DNA from 3 places in the Halobacillus sp. GSS1 genome. Region 3 is predicted to be linked to each of the others. Evidence: riboswitches for the same ligand, from Rfam matches in the RefSeq annotation. Region 3 holds a riboswitch; each other region holds the start of a gene.
The links. A riboswitch is a leader RNA that binds a small molecule or an ion and turns the genes downstream of it on or off. The one in region 3 is predicted to bind thiamine pyrophosphate.
Positions count from the first base shown of each region.

Region 1: another riboswitch for thiamine pyrophosphate. It lies ahead of thiT (energy-coupled thiamine transporter ThiT); the one in region 3 lies ahead of J0K78_RS03450 (YkoF family thiamine/hydroxymethylpyrimidine-binding protein).
Region 2: another riboswitch for thiamine pyrophosphate. It lies ahead of tenA (thiaminase II); the one in region 3 lies ahead of J0K78_RS03450 (YkoF family thiamine/hydroxymethylpyrimidine-binding protein).

Region 1 covers NZ_JAFLHE010000002.1:348,958-354,837, reverse strand. The annotation lists gene J0K78_RS08260 (phospholipase D family protein) at 1-316, opposite strand, end outside; gene thiT (energy-coupled thiamine transporter ThiT) at 1,203-1,769, opposite strand; TPP riboswitch at 1,858-1,957, opposite strand; gene J0K78_RS08250 (alpha/beta hydrolase) at 2,039-2,779, opposite strand; gene J0K78_RS08245 (SDR family oxidoreductase) at 2,733-3,638, opposite strand; gene yfkAB (radical SAM/CxCxxxxC motif protein YfkAB) at 3,844-4,968, shown strand; gene J0K78_RS08235 (YgjP-like metallopeptidase domain-containing protein) at 4,987-5,568, shown strand; gene zupT (zinc transporter ZupT) at 5,610-5,880, opposite strand, start outside.
Region 2 covers NZ_JAFLHE010000003.1:259,388-265,267, forward strand. The annotation lists gene J0K78_RS09720 (PucR family transcriptional regulator) at 1-750, shown strand, start outside; gene J0K78_RS09725 (DUF3221 domain-containing protein) at 773-1,309, opposite strand; TPP riboswitch at 1,419-1,528, shown strand; gene thiW (energy coupling factor transporter S component ThiW) at 1,622-2,110, shown strand; TPP riboswitch at 2,116-2,221, shown strand; gene tenA (thiaminase II) at 2,264-2,950, shown strand; gene thiD (bifunctional hydroxymethylpyrimidine kinase/phosphomethylpyrimidine kinase) at 2,947-3,759, shown strand; gene thiM (hydroxyethylthiazole kinase) at 3,750-4,508, shown strand; gene thiE (thiamine phosphate synthase) at 4,505-5,119, shown strand; gene J0K78_RS09755 (methyl-accepting chemotaxis protein) at 5,306-5,880, opposite strand, start outside.
Region 3 covers NZ_JAFLHE010000001.1:673,565-679,444, forward strand. The annotation lists gene J0K78_RS03420 (carboxymuconolactone decarboxylase family protein) at 181-840, opposite strand; gene J0K78_RS03425 (hypothetical protein) at 1,041-1,199, shown strand; gene J0K78_RS03430 (hypothetical protein) at 1,196-1,492, shown strand; gene J0K78_RS03435 (RDD family protein) at 1,498-1,923, opposite strand; gene J0K78_RS03440 (DUF420 domain-containing protein) at 2,197-2,718, shown strand; gene J0K78_RS03445 (hypothetical protein) at 2,901-3,131, shown strand; TPP riboswitch at 3,250-3,352, shown strand; gene J0K78_RS03450 (YkoF family thiamine/hydroxymethylpyrimidine-binding protein) at 3,445-4,047, shown strand; gene J0K78_RS03455 (ECF transporter S component) at 4,044-4,622, shown strand; gene J0K78_RS03460 (ABC transporter ATP-binding protein) at 4,619-5,880, shown strand, end outside.

The sequences.
Region 1 (5,880 bases), on a different contig from region 3:
GAAACTCGTTCTTACCATTTGTGTACCCATTGAATAGAAACATATCGGCCACAATGAAGTCTTCAGCCTCCCCTATTGTCCGGTTGATCTCTTCAAAAACCTGAAGATCATGCACCGTCTTCCCTGCTTCGTCTTCGTATGTTAAATCACGGAAAAACTCGATATTTTCCATCTGATGCTTCTCTCCTTCATAAGAGATCCCCTCAGGAAGAGCTTTCCATGAAGTATGATAAGCAATGGTGACACTTAAAATAGCGATAATAGCGACAATGATCCAAAACCACTTACTCTTTCCAATCCGCTTCAAACGGTCCATTATGTAGCCTCCTCAACTTGAGTGCTTATTTTATTTTCACTATAATGTCCTGTCTCAAACCTCAATAGAAGAAAAAATAAAAAAAACATAGTTTATTGAACGATATGGCAGGATTGTGGAAGACTCCGTTTCGAGATGTTTTTTGAGTGGATAGGGGCTACGGGGAATAGCTCGCTTTCCGCGGGAGCGCGACGAGCCTCCTCAGGCTGACGCCTTGCGGGGTCTCACCCTGCACTTTTTTCCTCCTAGTTATCCGGTTCTGGCGCCTAGCGGCTAGTGAGACTTCCCTCGCTTCTGTACGATAAGTCAACATCGAATCACTCCGTTCTTCGTGTTTCCTTTATCTCCGCCAGTTCAGTCCAGTCCATACGCCGCTTATCAAGGCGCCTGCACACTTATGTTAGGAGTCTCGCCATTCCCCTCCGCCCCTTTCTCTTGGAAGATTCTCGAAACCACTACTCTAAAATGAGTTTGTATGGTATTGGGAAGAGGATAATATTAATTCTGCCCAGTGGGCATTCAGAAAGTGAAAGCTTGATACAGAAGTTTGATACCCACTCTAGATGGAAGAGTGGTAGACACTCCATCTCTGTATAGGGGTTCGTTTCTCCTCTTATATGAAATGGGGTGGCTTGGAAGCTGCGAGACTCCCGTGGGAGAAGGAGATAGACAAGATCCCGTAGGACGCAGTCCGAGGAAGCTCGGCGCTCCCCCACAGGAAAGCGAGTGGCTTCCCAGCCACCCCTAACGCTTAACCAGGCAACGAACCCTGGAGACATCTCGAAACTGAATTCTCAAGAAAAGGCGGCGTTTGTGGAAATTCATAGAAGGAAGAACTATTAAAAATCCCCCATTCGATGTCAGAACATCGCACGGGGGATTTTGTTTAATGGCTTAATAATTTTGGTCGTTTTACAAATAGGAGACTGACGACGATACTGCTTAAGATAAACGCCGGGAGCATGTACCCACCATTATAGATGAGGGAATACAACCAGACAGGCTGTCCCTCAGGGGCGAACTCGCCGTAAAAAACGATCCCTGCAAAAAAGTGTCCGAAAAAGCGGAGCACGCTTCCAATCAGGCAGCCGACAATAATCCATCCGATCAATCGACGGGACTCTTTCGATTGGATCGCCTTCCATAGCGGTTTCGCTACTATGCCAGCCGCTCCGATTACTGCAAAGGCGACGATATAGTCGAAAAACGCCTGAAGTAGTGTCATAATATAGGCGCCGGTCATGATTTGATAGATTCCTAACAGAAGACCGGTGGTGACGCCACCTTTCAAGCCCCAGCGGAAGGCCATGATGAATACGGGGACCATGGCAAAGGAAACCGAACCTCCCTGCGCCCACAGTTTAAATGATAAAAACGGGATGATATCCAACAATAATGCGAGTGCTGAAAAAATCGCAACTTCTACGAGAAATAAAACGCGACGATTTCTCATTTCAACATTCCTCCTAAAAAAAGACACAAAAAAAGCAACGCCAAATAGGGAAGCTTCCTGATGGAGGAGTCCCAATTCTGCATTGCACCATCAAAAAAGCCGCCATCCCTACGCCAGTGCTAACTGACAGGTTCGAAGGGTCAGAACGAAATGTTCACTCTCAGCCGGAGGCTCCCCTTGAAGGCTTTATACCGTTTACTTTTCTTGATTTGTCTCTATTATAATAAACTTTTTACTAGATTACAAAACCTTTTATATTTCCCGGGCAATCACTTCGTATTCGTGTACATTTGGAAAAATTCCAAGGTGCGTTCAATGATCATATCCTTGTCATGATCAAGAGTCGCCACATGATAACTATTTTCCAGATGGATAATCTCCTTGTGTTCAGAAAACACCGATTCGAAAATGACTTCTGAGTTATGCGGAGGTACAACGTGATCCTCATCCGATACGAAAATCATGATCGGGCAGTGGATTTCATCCAGTCTATCCTTGACCATGCCCATCAATCCAACCAGCTCTCCGATCGATTTCACCGGCGTGCGGTCATACGCAAGTTCGACCGTCTCCGGATCTTTAATATCGGAACCGATCGCATCTAAAAAGCGTTCATCCGTCCCCTGGCTACTTTCCAGTGCAGGGATATCGATAGCCGCATTGATTGGAATGACTCCCTCAATGTCCCGATACTGACTCGCCATATACAACGCAAGCGTCCCACCCATCGATAAACCGACGACAAATATTTTTGAACATCTGTCTTTTAACCAGGAATAAGCTTCTTCCACGGATTGCACCCAATCCATATGTGAGGTAGATTCCATATCCTCAGGACTTGTTCCATGACCCTTTAATCTCGGACAATAAACGGTGTAACCAGCTCTGGCATAGGCTTCAGCTAAAGGCTGCATACTTTGGGTCGTTCCTGTAAATCCATGAGAGATGAGGATACCGACTTCATTACCCTCGAAGCGCATCTCCTCTGCTCCATGCATCACGTTTTCCATTCAATCCCACTCCTTTGGCTTTCTCTTTTCCAAGTATTTTTTGTAGCACGGTATTTTCCAACCACTTCCAAGGCAGCAAGCGCTTGAACCACACATTCGCTCTCACACCGGCACCGATGGGATAGCGGAGTTTCACCAGGGTTTCTTTTTCCATCAATCCCGTCATCAGATCTGATACATCCTGAGGATTGCCATGGGATTCACTGTTCAAAGCATTCCACAATCCTTTTATGTATTCGGCATAAGGAGACTCAGGGTCCTGGGCGGCTTCCGGCATAACAAGACCGGACGACCAAATATTGGTCTGATAAGAGCCCGGCTCAATCAGAGCGACATCAATTCCGAATGGTTTCACTTCGAAACGGAGACTTTCAGATAAGCCTTCCAAGGCGTGTTTGGATGAGACATAAGCGGATAAGCCTGGAAAACCGATCAACCCGCTCACACTGCTGACATTCAAAATCTTCCCACTACCCTGGGCACGCATCAGGGGCAGAACTGCTTTCGTAACGGCAATCACACCAAAAACATTGGTATCAAATTGTTTACGGTACGTTTCAAGCGGCACCTGTTCAAGAAATCCACCTACCGCATAACCGGCGTTATTCACAAGCACGTCCAAGCGATACAGCGTATTCACTTTTTCTGAAAATCGCGCGATCGATTGTTCATCCGTCACATCCAATGACCACACTTCAATGCGGTCACGGACCTCCTCGTCCAATGTTTCGTACGCTACGGCTTTTTCTATATTTCTCATCGTGGCGATGACACGAAAGCCTTTTTCTGCACATTTCACAGCTGTATGGAAACCGAATCCACTGGATGCTCCTGTAATGAGTACGGTTTGTTTCATGATCTGACTCCCCCTTGTGCTAGTCGTTACCCCATATCATTCGATGTCACACCCTTATTCTCCTCTTTCCATAAAACATGCACAGGTGCATAGGAGTAGATCCCGTAACAATTCCGATACATATTGTATGGTTTTAGGCATATTAATGATAGAATGGTAAAGGTTATCGACCGAAATAAATTTGAATAGAAAGGAAGTTTCATAATTTATGAGTACGAACATGAAGCTTCAGGCGCTTACCCCTTCTTACGATCCATGGGAAGCGTATATGGACGTGGAAGAACACGGAAAAATGACCTTATCGAACATTGAATTTACGACGACGACGCTTTGCAACATGCGTTGTGAGCACTGCGCGGTCGGATATACGTTAGGTGCGAAGGATCCGGAAGCTTTGCCGATGGACTTGCTCCGGAAGCGGCTTGATGAAATCCCTCACCTGCGTACACTGAGCATTACGGGCGGAGAGCCGATGATGTCGAAGAAATCGGTGGAAAATTATGTGGTGCCCCTCTTGAAATACGCCCATGAGCGCGGCGTGCGAACGCAAATCAATTCCAACTTGACGCTTCCTTATGAGCGTTACATCCCGATCATTCCTTATTTGGACGTTTTACATATTTCCCACAACTGGGGAACGATCGAAGAATTCATTCATACCGGATTCGCCCGGATGGAAAGAAAACCATCGGAAGAAAACCGAAAGAAATTTTTTGACCGGATGGTGGAAAATTCGCAGCGGCTTTCTGAAGAAGGGGTCATGGTTTCAGCTGAAACGATGCTGAATCGCCGTACGTTCCCATATCTTGAGTCCATTCACGATCATGTCAAAGAAATGAAGTGTGCCCGCCACGAGATTCACCCGATGTATCCCGTGGATTTCGCCAGCAGTTTAGAGACATTAAGTCTTGAACAAATGCGCGAAGGCATCAATCGTCTTCTTGATCATCGTAATGACGATATGTGGATGTTATTCGGCACGCTGCCCTACTATCCATGCAGTTCTTCCCAAGACGACCTCGATATGCTGAAGCGTCTTTACAGCGAAAAGAATGTGACGGTAAGAAACGATCCAGACGGACGTTCCCGCTTGAACGTGAACATTTTCTCAGGGGATATTATCGTGACAGACTTCGGTGACGAGCCAGGGCTTGGGAACATTCAAGACACCAATCTTTCCGATGCCTATGAGAACTGGCTTTCTACGAATACAGCGAAGAGCTTGAACTGCCATTGTCCGGCCGTGAAATGCCTCGGTCCGAATGTGCTGGTGAAGAACACGTATTATGAAAGTGTCGACTTCCAAAAACGGAAAACGAACATTACGTTGTAAGTCAGAAAGGAGACATCAATGCCTATCGTTACTTACGCAGAACAAACCATTGCTTATACAGTAGAAAAGCAGGACGTCTCTTTTATTAAAATCTACCTCGATGATTTGAATGGAGTAAAAGTGACCGTCTCCCCTCATAAAGAAGAGGCAAAAATTCAGGCTTTTGTTGAAAAGAAAGCGGACTGGATTTTGGAAAAATGGCAGAAGACGCACGACGATCTATACGCAATCGATGCCCTAACTGCTTCCGATAACGTTAAGATTTCTTACCTTGGCCGCTCCTATCGTCTAAGGACCGACCATCAGGAGGAGGCCCGTTTTGCTTTTCAAAAAGGCACCTTCCATTTCGCTTATCCTGAAAATTGGACGGAAGAAGAAGCGAACGAACAACTCCGAGCAGAAGTGAACCATTGGCTTTTCCGTAAAGCAGGTGAAAAATTCCCGACACTTTCCGAGTGGGATATAAAGGTGGACGAAGACCATTTGAAGCTTGGAAGGAAAGAAACGGACCACATCCATCTTAACTGGCGACTGATCCAGAGATCCAAACAAAAGATTCAGCAGACCATCGAAGATCTCATCCAGGAAAAAACGTGTTAACAAAAAATGCCCAGCAGGCCATCGACCTGCTGGGCATTTTTTTATATGAATAAGAGGAGACTCAAAGCCATAACGGCCATACCTGCAACGACTCCATAAATCGATAAATGCGCTTCCCCATACCTTCTTGATGCAGGAAGCAGTTCATCAAGGGAAATGAATACCATGATCCCTGCCACCCCTGCGAATAAAATACCGAACATCATGTCGTTCAAGAACGGCATCAGTAGAAGATAGGCGAGAATGGCACCGACCGGTTCAGACAAACCACTCAGGAAAGAAAGTTTGAATGCTTTTTTCTTATCTCCTGTC
Region 2 (5,880 bases), on a different contig from region 3:
CTTGGTTATGACCTGGAGAAGCCTTATATTTGTCTTGTCGGCCACATCCGGTTCGTTCAGCCGGAGGAGGAGCGCACCTCTTTAACGATGCCTCAGGTCAAGTCGTCATCAATCAACAGTCGGAATTATTACATTCAGAAGGAAGTCACACATGCGGGAGATGCCCTGCATAGGAGGACGATGACCACTTTTGATGAAGGGGAGGTCATCGTTTATTTGGAAACAGACCGGCCGGATTACGGAGAAACCGCGAATCAGTTTCTTGACCTGATTGAGCGGAGACTTCATGAGTTGTTGAAGGGGATTACGATCAGCTGGGGGATCTCCTGCCATAAAGGGGGGTATCAGGTTTTTCATAAAAGTTATGAAGAGGCGGAAACGGCACTGAAAATCGGTCAGCAGCATGAAGAAGGGGAGCGGACGTTTTTCAGTGATACACGGATGAATCGCTTGCTCATGGCTCTTTCTCATGAAGAAGAAATCGGAGCAATTGTCTATGATACGTTAGAGAAGCTGATTGATTATGACCAGAAACGGCAGACAGAACTCATTCATACGTTTATGGTCTACAACAAATACAACAGCAATGTCAGTCAGACCGCCCGTGCCCTGAATTTGCACCGTCAATCCTTGCTGCATAGATTGAGGAACATTGAACATTTGACTGGGCTTTCCCTGCTCAATGCGGACGATCTTTTTTTGTTGGAGTTGAGCGTCAGGTTGTGGCTATTGAAAAAGGTGGATGCATAGAGCGCCTCCTTTTTACGGCGCTCTATTTTTCATCTTTGACGGTCGTTTTCCATTCGCCCTGATTGGTCCCACGTCGATCCAGCTTGACGGTCCACTGGTCGGATTCTTTATCAAAAGAAAGCAGAGAAACTATCAGCACATCGGCCTTTTCCGGTTCTTTTTCAGATAATGCTGTAGAAAGAGCTTCAGAAGCTTTTAAGTCTGCTCCCTCTACTTCACTCATTTCAAGCTCCTGGACTTTTTCAGCGGTGGCTTGTTCAGGGTAGGACTCAGCGATATCCCCGTCTACCCAGACCTCGACCTGTTTGCCGACCCATAGACCTTTAGGAGCTCCGGATACCCACATGGCCCTTCCTTCCTCCCCTGACCCATCATCCATCGGTGTGACAACCAGAATACTGTCCTCATCCTGATCCATGACAAACCCGCTCATGTCCGGGTCGGATACTTCTGCTTCCACTTCCTTCTGGTCTACTTCCTCCGTTTCTGACAGCCCACATCCACTAAGGCATAAAGAGAAAAACATGAACATACCAGGCATCCATCTCATTTTCATCATTCACACACTCCTTATCTTCTTAATGATGACGTTTGAACGGGAGCAAAAGTTTCACATGACAGAAACATCCAATTTTGTTATGATGAAAATCACCAAGCGAATAAGTTTATGAAACTACTAGGGGAGCCTGAATGGGCTGAGAGGAAAGCGAGCGAGCTTTCTGACTCTTACAAACCTGATCTGGTTAATACCAGCGGAGGGAAGTAGTCTGACGATACGTGTATCGGCTTACTGCATACCAGGCCAGGTCCTCTAAGGATCTGGCTTTTTTATTTGCCTCCATTCTTCTCCCGTTTAGAAAGGTGGTGAAATATGAAAAACACAAAGCTACTCACAACGATGGCTGTGCTTGTGGCGATCGGGACGCTCGGGGCGCAATTCCTTTGGTTCCCGGCCGGTATTGCGAAAGCTTATCCTGTCCAGCATGCGGTTAATGTGATTGCGGCGGTGGTGCTTGGCCCCGTGCCGGCGGTCATGATTGCTTTTGTTATCGGGCTTTTACGTTTCTTATTAGGGGTCGGCACCTTTCTTGCTTTTCCGGGCGGGATGTTTGGTGCATTATTGGCAGGGATTTTTTACAGGATGTTTGAAAGAAAAAGTTCTGCGGTGATTGGTGAAGTGCTCGGTACTGGAGTCATCGGAGCTTTGGCATCTGTCCCGATCGCACACGTCTTGATGGGAAGTTCAGCTGGTGTTTTTGCATTTGTTCCTTCTTTTGTCGTAAGCAGTGTCTCGGGGGCTTTCATTGCTGCCTTCATTTTATCACGAGTGAAAGTTGAAAACATGATCTTACAACCATAATACACGGAAACTGCTAGGGGCGCGAGTATTCGCTGAGATAAGGAAACATTCCTTGGTCCCTCAATACCTGATCCGGGTCATGCCGGCGGAGGGAAGTAGTAAGAATCCCCTTCTGTCCTCTAGTAGCTTCCGAGAATAATAGGAGGCTCTACCATGTCTTTTTCCAAACAATTAAGAAATGAAAATCAGGATATCTATCAAAAAATATTCACTCATCCCTTCGTCCAGGGGATCGGGAAAGGAGAGGTATCAAAAGAAGCGTTGATTCATTATATCAAGGCTGATTATGAATATCTGAATGCTTTTATGCATGTGTATGGAATCGCTATTTCCAAGTCCCCTTGTAGAGAAGACATTCAACTGTTTAATAAGCAAATCGATTTTGTGTTGAACAGCGAGATCCATCCTCATAACAATTTTTGTGAACAGATTGGCGTTTCCTATGAAGAGCTTCAAGGGTATCCGTTGCCGCCGACTGCTGATCACTATATAAAGCATATGCTATTTCATGCCCATAATGGGGGGATCGGTGAAATATTAGCGGCCTTGCTTCCATGCCCGTGGACCTATTATGAAATCGGGGTCGAGCTTAAGAACCACTACCAGCCAGGGGTTGACCATCCTTTTCTCCCTTGGATCGATTTTTATGCCGATGCAGAGGTGAACAGTCTGACGGCGGTGTTATGTGAGCGGCTTGATCAGTATGCTGCACAAGCGTCTGAACTAGAAAAACAGCGGATGAGAGAAGCTTTTCGTAAAAGCTGTCAGCTGGAATATGCTTTTTGGGATATGGCTTACACACAAGAACAATGGCCTTGTGAAAAGGAGGTTGTGAGATGAGACAAGTATCATGTGCGCTGACAATTGCAGGGACTGATCCGAGTGGTGGCGCGGGTATACAGGCAGACTTGAAGACGTTCCAGGAATTGAAGAGTTACGGGATGAGTGTTGTAACTTCAGTCGTTTCCCAAAACACGACAGGTGTGAAGGATGTTCATCACCTCCCGGAAAACTTCATTAAGAGTCAACTGGAAGCTATTTCTGAGGATATGCCTGTTCATGCACTGAAAACTGGGATGATTGCCAATAAGGGGATGATGAAAGTCATCAGTGAATGGTTGAATGAAGTGGCTGCTCCTTACATCATGGACCCTGTCATGGTTGCCCAGAGCGGGGACCCTTTGATTGAAAAAGAAGATCAACGGTATTTAAAAGAATATCTTGTACCCAGGACATCACTCGTCACTCCTAACATCCCTGAAGCTGAAGTCCTTGTCGGAGGAAAAATTAAAACAGAAGCAGATATGAAAGAAGCAGCCGAAATAATTGTGAAAGATTTAGGTGCAGGAGCGTCTCTTGTCAAAGGGGGCCATCTCGATGGAAGAGCGGTTGATTTTCTATATGATGGTGGACGTGTCTATGAATTTGAATCTGAACGGATTAATTCTTCAAATACGCATGGCACAGGGTGCACGTACTCAGCAGCCATTACGGCTTACCTGAGTCAGGGACACGCTTTGCCACAAGCTGTCAAAGAAGCCAAATACTTCGTAACAGAAGCGATTCGCCACTCCTTCGACTTAGGAAAAGGAAGCGGACCGACCAATCATTTTGCTTTACGTGAGGAGGTTTTCAACAAATGGCTGTAAGTGTTATCGAAAGAGTAAGAACACAGCGCCCACTGATTCATCACATCACGAATTCAGTGGTGATGAATTTTACAGCGAACGGTCTTTTAGCTTTTGGAGGATCGCCGATCATGGCCAATGCCACACAGGAAGTGGCGGATGTCACCCGATTGTCTCAAGGACTGTTATTGAATATAGGAACGCTTCATGAAGAACAGGTGAAAGCCATGATCCTTGCTGGGAAAGCTGCAAATCAAATCGGCATTCCTATCGTCTTCGATCCTGTCGGCGCTCCTGCTACTCGTTATCGTTCAGATGCATGTCAGAGGATCTTGCAGGAGGTGACTCCGACGGTTATTAAAGGGAATGCCGGAGAACTTGCCCATCTCATCGGTCTGAATGTGGAAACGCAAGGCGTAGACTCCACAGGAGCAGCTGATTCCGAAGCCATCGTCCGCTTAGTAGCGGAGAAATATCAGACTGGAGCCGTCTGTACAGGAGAACAGGATGTCGGATGTATCGATGGGGATGTTTTTGTCAATGAAACAGGACATCCTCTCCTTGCTCAAATTACAGGATCTGGCTGTTTGCTTGGTTCTTTGCTTACAGCAAGCTTAGCGGTAGAAGGAAGTCCTAAAGAGAAGGTGCTGGCAACATTAAGCCATTATGGACGGGCGGCGGAACAAGCAGCAGGTCAACCTGATGTCAAAGGACCAGGGACATTCATACCGCGGTTTGTCGATGCTTTAGCAAGGGGGGAGGAGGCATGAAAGCTTCTACCCTTCGAAAATACTTCGTCATGGGCAGCCAAAACTGTGCCAAAGATCCTTTGAGTATTTTGGATGAAGCGATTGAAGCTGGAATCACGTGCTTCCAATATAGAGAAAAAGGAGAAGGCGCTCTAACTGGAGAGGCGATGTACAGTCTCGGTCATAAGCTGCGTCAACGTTGTGCTGAAGCGGGTATTTTATTTATTGTTAACGATGACATCGAACTTTTTGATGTGCTTCAAGCTGATGGAATACATGTGGGGCAGAGTGATCGAAGTGTGAAAGAAATTCGTTCAAAATATCCTGATACAATCATAGGGTTATCGGTATCCGATCGGACAGAATTAGAACAGAGTCCTGTCCATCTTGTCGACTATTTAGGTGTAGGTCCGATGTACAGGACAATGACGAAGAAAGACGCTAGCCCTGTAGCAGGACCTGACTGGGTCAAGGTCGTCAAACGTGAGTATCCAAGCATACCTGTAGTCGGCATTGGAGGGATCCACCCTGAAAATGCTGGAAGAGTAATGGAAGCGGGAGCGGACGGTGTCGCTGTCATTTCAGCCATTACACACGCCCCGGACATATCGTCCGTTGTACAAGCGATATGAAGCAAAAAGGAACTCATGCCGAAGCATGAGTTCCTTTTATGCTGGGGAGTGGATGTGGAGTCCACTTGACCCCTTTACTTTTTTCACCCGGGGTTTTTGTTGATGCAACTATTAAACCTAAGACGTCTACCAATCAAATTCGTTCACAATCCATATAACAGCCCTATGGCTGAAGATATGTAGGACCTAGTACCTGAAACGACTGACTTGTTCCTGAAGATTGCCAGCTTCTTGAGCTAATGTTTCACTCGCAGATGTAATTTCCTGGATAGATGCATTTTGCTGCTCTGTCGTAGCGGCCACGTGCTGGGATTGTTCTGAAGCCTGGACAGCGAAGTTCTTAACCGCTTCAAAAGACTCTACGAGACTTTGAATATGATGAGTCATCGATTGGATGGATCCCGTGATATCGTTCATCCCTCCAGACAGATCATGGACATCTGCCGTAATCGTTTTAAACGTCTGCTCAGCTTCTCCGACCACATTCACACCGGATTTGACAGCATCATCACTTTTATTCATAAACTGAACGGCTTCCTGGGTTTTTTGTTGGATATCATATACCAGCTGCATGATGTGATTCGCCGATTGACTGGACTGCTCGGCCAGTTTCCTTACTTCTTCGGCTACTACAGCAAAACCCTTTCCATGCTCACCTGCCCGAGCTGCTTCAATGGCCGCATTCAACGCGAGCAAGTTCGTCTGTTCAGAGATATCTGTAATCAGAGATACGATTTTGCCAATTTCATTGGATTTTTTCT
Region 3 (5,880 bases):
AATAATTATGGAATAAAAAAATCCCCACCATCTAAGAAGGTGGGGATTGCTCTGCATAAACACTCGTAAGCGAATTTTTTCATTTGAATCAACAGTGCATTTTGTTATAAATTCAGCATTAATTATTTTGGCATTCCTACTTTATAATTTTCAAATTAACCAGAATGGTTTCTCATTACTTTATTCGTCATCATATGCATTCAACGCATTTACACTATGAGCTAAAGCAGAACCTGCTTTCAATGCCGTAGCAACAAATATCGCTTCCGCTACCTCCTCTTTTGCAGCACCCTGCTTTTTCGCACCTTTCGTATGAACATCGATGCAGTAAGGACAGCCTGTTGTATGCGCCGCCGCTACGGCAATGAGCTCTTTATCTTTAGCGGAAATCGATCCGTCTTTCATGGATTGCTGATCAAAATCGACAAACGCATGAAACGCATCCCCATTAAGATTGGAGAGCTCTTTCAGACGGCCGAAGTAAGAAGCTTTATACAAAGCATCGTCGCCTTTTTCATCGTATGTATTCAATGCATTGACACTGTGTGAGATCGAAGAACCTGCCTTCAGTGCTGTTGCTACAAGAATCGCTTCTGACACTTCTTCTTTCGTGGCTTCCTGCTTCTTCACATTTTTCACATGCACATCGATGCAGTAAGGGCAGCCCGTCACGTGAGCAACCGCTACAGCGATCAATTCCTTTAATTTCCCGTCCAGCTTTCCTGGTTCAAGTGCTTTTTTATCGAAAGCTACAAAAGCCTTGAACGCTTCTGGTGCCAAATCTCCAAGTTCCGGCAGTCTCTCAAAATATGATTTTGCATAGAGTAGATCGTTTCCCATTGCCCTCTCTCCTTTGTATTCTTTACTTCATTACAATGATAAATTTTACCACCTTACACTTAGCTCGTAAATGAAGTGAGGGAATTTTCTGTCTTTTTATTTTGATGAGAAATCAGAGAATGAGGTCCCCTTCCCTGAAACCTTTCTCTTTGCCTTGCGTATAAGAATAGAGAGAAAGAACAGGACGGAGGTTCTAACCAATGGAATTTTCACTCGATGCTGTCATCCTGGCAGCAGGAATCGCCTTAGCCGGCTACTTCATCGGAGACGGACTAAAAAAAATCGGACAGAGAGATCCCATGGATGAGTACTTGGATCAAACCATTAGTGAACAGATTAGAAAGGAGGAAGAAAAATGATGTTCGTAGGACTTTTGTTGACACCAATCTTTCTAATAGCGCTCGTTTATCTCTTACGCTTTACTTGGGGGAAGAAGGGAAAAACGGAGGAAGGAAAGGCAGCCCTGAATGCTTCCTATGCAAAAGCGGCGCCGATTTTCCCGATCGGCTGGCTCGCGATCGAACTTTATCACGACTGGATCCAGTCCCTATCATTTTCTGCTTACCGGGATGCGATGTGGATCCTTGTGTTGATCACATTCATTTTAATAAGTGCAAGCTTGTTCCGATACCGGAAACCAACTGCGTCCTGAGTCTCCTATTCCGGTGGAGGCTCTTTCCATTTTATCGTCGTAAAAGAGATCATCTCACTCCACCCTCTCCCTTTCGGATCCATCAAACCGGTAACGAAGGAAATCCAATACCACATTCCCTGGGTAAGGATGACCGGGCCGAACCCGAGGATCACACGGATGAGAATCTGCATGAAGTTCGGCGGCTTTCCTGCATTCGTTTCAATGGTGAGATGCATCAACAGCATGCCGAGCGTCCTTCCTTTCGCAAGCAGCGGAATGACGAGGAGAAGCGAGACATGGATGATGATGAAGGCTTTCCAAAAGACGGGGTTCGGATCGAAGCCGCGCCCAGTGTCCTGCGTTGCTGTGTAGAGAATGGCGAGGAAGCCGGATACAATGAATTCGAGTCCTGTGCCTATGAATCTGAGGAACAAGTTTCTTTCGGACATCGAAGTCCCTCCTTTCTGTGTAGTATCCTATGGGTTTTCGTCGTCATCGGTTTGCCCATTCACCCAGAACGAAGAAAAAGAGATGGAGCTTTTGCCCCATCTCTTTATTCATGACATGCCTTTTTTCATGTTTCGAAGGCCTGCGTGCGTCCTGTTTTCAATTAAAATGTGTTCCCTCGACAAATTGTGCGTTTTCTGTCATAGCATTCTCCTCTCTCTTTCTTTATACTTGACTAGGATTCTATATAAAGAGATTGAGAAAGGATCGATACCATGAAAAAATTCAATTACGTCCCATGGGTCGTGGGGCTTTCCATCGCCATCAACCTTATTGTTGTGGCCTTATTGTTCTTACCTAAAGTCGACGGGGATCTCGGTTTCAATATTAAACTCCTCCCCCTTCTGAATGCGGTCTTGAATTCCTTTACGTTCGTGTTCCTGGTTGCTGCCTTGTTCATGATCATCAGGAAAAACGTGAAGTGGCACAAGCGCTTCATTTTCGCTGCCTTCACATCGACGGCTCTTTTCCTCGTTTCGTACCTGACGTACCATTCGATGGCAGAGTCGACGTCCTTCGGCGGCGAAGGGATCGTTGCCGGCATCTATTATTTCATTTTGATCACCCATATCGTACTGGCAGCCCTCATCGTACCACTTGCGCTACTCACTTTGTTCCGCGGACTTGCGATGAAGGTCGATAAGCACAGGAAAATCGCGCGTTGGACGATGCCGTTATGGCTGTACGTCAGTCTCACTGGAGTCATCGTCTACTTGATGATTTCCCCTTATTACTGATGGACGACAAGAAGCGATGCAGCTCCTGTTTTTTTGTCGAAACTCTTTGCTTCCTTCTTTTGTCTTATTATAGTAGAATAACAGTTAGAGAGATGTCGTGAAGGAAATGTCATGACCGATGTTTCGGAATTTGCTATTTAGGGAAAATGTAAGGTTCAAGGTCAGATAATAAGGAGACTACAATGGATCTACTCCAATTTATGAAAAATGAAGGTTACACTTCGGCCAAGTTCTCCTCGATGACTGGTGAAGACGTCCAATTGGTTTTGAATGATGTGGCTTCAACAGAGGACCTGTATCAAATGATGGAAGTGATCCCCACCTCCCTCACGTATTACCCTTATGAACGCGTACCCTATATCGATTGTTTCATAGATGAGAATGTGATGAAGTTACGCTTGTCGAAAGCATAAGGAATGGACCGGATCCGCCGTTTGGCGGTCCGGTCCATTTGTTTTTTCAGGAAAAAGGTGGTTTACAAATCTATGACTCTCCGCTACGATGGAAGCAACGTACAAGAATTGCATACGCGTGTTGCACTGGGGGAGCTGCTTGAGGCGGCTGAGAGGAAAAATTCCGACCCTTGGAACCCGAACTAGATAATACTAGCGTGGGGAAGTGCAGTCGACATTCACAAGGACCTGACTGGTTCTTCCTTTATGATTGGTAGACTGCATTCCCGTGGGATGCAGTTTTTTTTGTACTCAAAAAAAGGAGGAATTAGAAATGGAAAACAACTGGGGAACTTCAAGAATCGCGGGGTGCTCTTTTTCCGTGCATCCGATGGCCGACAACTTCGTGGATTACATCAAGGCTAGTCTGAATGAGGTGGACAGCTCGAAAGTGTGGATGAAGACGGATGACGTCACGACGACGGTGCGCGGCCGGATGGAGCATGTCTTTGATGTCACCGAAGCGATTCTGTTACATATCGCGAAAACGGGTGTTCATGTCGCTTTTCAAGGGACCTTTTCGATCGGCTGTCCGGGCGATTCGGCCGGTGATGTTCATATGGATGAATCAGAAGAACGATTGAACAAGCCTCACTCCAGAGAAATTGAACAACACATCGCGGCGAAGTTCTCTTTGTATCCCATGGGTGGCGGGGACTACATGGACACAATCTACCGTCAAATCGAAGCGATGAAAGAAAAAGGCGTTGAAGTCACGCCTGCCCACTACTCCACCCGTCTCGACGGAGATACGCGTGACATTTTCAATGGACTTGAGGATGTGTTCAGAGAGACGGAAGCGAGCGGCTCTTCACATACGGTGATGACCGTGACGGTCTCTGCCAACAGCCCTTCCCATAAGGATGATCACAAATGAACAGCTGGAAACTGAAAGAAATCGTCGTCATGTCCGTCCTTTCTGTCGTCTTTGCGGTCGTGTATCTAGCCTTCCTTCCGGTCGGGAAAATTCTCGTCGGGTTTTTCGGTCCGATCGGATATGACCTCATTTTCGGCATCTGGTTCATCGTGTCGATCATTGCGGCTTACATCATTCGTAAACCTGGCGCCGCGTTTTTATCAGAAACGATTGCGGCAGCCGTTGAGGTATTGCTCGGCAATGCGGTCGGTCCGATGTTGCTCGTTTCAGGGATGATTCAGGGGCTCGGAGCAGAATCGGCGTTCGCTATGACAAGGTATAAGCGCTATGACCTGTTCACCCTTATGCTTGCCGGTGTGATGGCTGCGGTGTTCAGCTTCGTCTGGGGGTACTTCCTTTCCGGCTACGCAGCTCTCAGCACAGGGTACGTCGTCGCCATGTTCATCGCCCGCATCATCAGTGGTGCGATCATCTCAGGTGTCGCAGGCAAAGCGCTCAGTGACGCCTTAGCGAAGACAGGTGTCCTCTCAAGCTTCGCTCTAGGAAAAGAACATCGAAGGAAGCATGCGGCATGAGTCAGGAAGTGATCCGCGTCGAGGACCTTACCCTCCGTTATGAGGAAAGGCAGAAGCCTGTGCTGTCGCGTCTGACTTTTTCCATCGAGGAAGGAGAAAACATGCTGATCCTTGGTCCGAGCGGTTCGGGAAAAAGCTCCCTCACCCACTGTTTGAACGGGCTCTATCCTCGTGAATTAGATGGTGCCATGAATGGAGAAGTTCTCGTGCAAGGTCAGCGGACCGACTCCTATCCTGCCGGTGAAATGGCGCAGAACGTCGGCGTCGTTTTTCAGGATCCCGAGACACAGTTCTGCATGATCACGGTCGAAGATGAAGTGGCCTTTGGTCTTGAAAACTTGAATACACCTCATGCGTCAATGGTGGAAAAAGTGGACCAAGCACTGCGTCAGGTTGGAATGGAAGTCTACAAAACAGCGGACATCTCCTCCCTCTCCGGTGGCCAGAAGCAGAAAATCGCCCTTGCCTGCATCCTCGCCATGGAACCGGAAGTATTGATTCTCGATGAACCGACGGCGAATCTGGATCCGGTGGCGAGGAAGGAATTCATTCAGCTTCTGAAAAGGTTGAAACAGGAGAATTCTTTCACTCTGCTTGTCATCGAGCATAAGTTGGAAGGCTGGCTCGATTTGTTGGTACGGGTCCTTATTATTAATGAAAAAGGAGAACTTGCCTACGATGGTCCGCTGCACGATCATTTGAAAACGTACGCTCGGGACATTCATGAGATGGGCATCCAGCTTCCTTATGCCACAAGGACAGCGCTGGAACAGGGGTGGACACCGCCCTATCCGCTTCACATCGGAGACATGCCGGCCATCACTCTCACAGAAAACCGTCCTGTCCTATCTGCTGGGAAGGTGTTGTTGGAAGCAGAGGCTGTGCATTGGAAGTCGATTTTGCGGAACATCAACGTCACTTTTCATGAAGGAGAATGGGTGGCGATCGTCGGGGAAAACGGGAACGGAAAATCTTCCTTATCAAGAATCCTTGCGGGCATCCAGCCTCCAAGCAAAGGGAGCGTGGCTCTGCACGGCCGCGCCCTGAAGAAATGGAAAGAGAGTGAAATGCGAAAAGAAGTCGGGTATGTCTTTCAGAACCCGGAGCACCAGTTCATTACGGACACGGTCTATGATGAAGTCGCCTTCAGTCTCCAGCATGCCGGGATGAAGGAAGCCGAATGGACAAGGATTGTCGAGGAAACATTGAAGTTCTGCCGGTTGGACGGACTGGAGGAACAGCATCCCTTCCTTCTCAG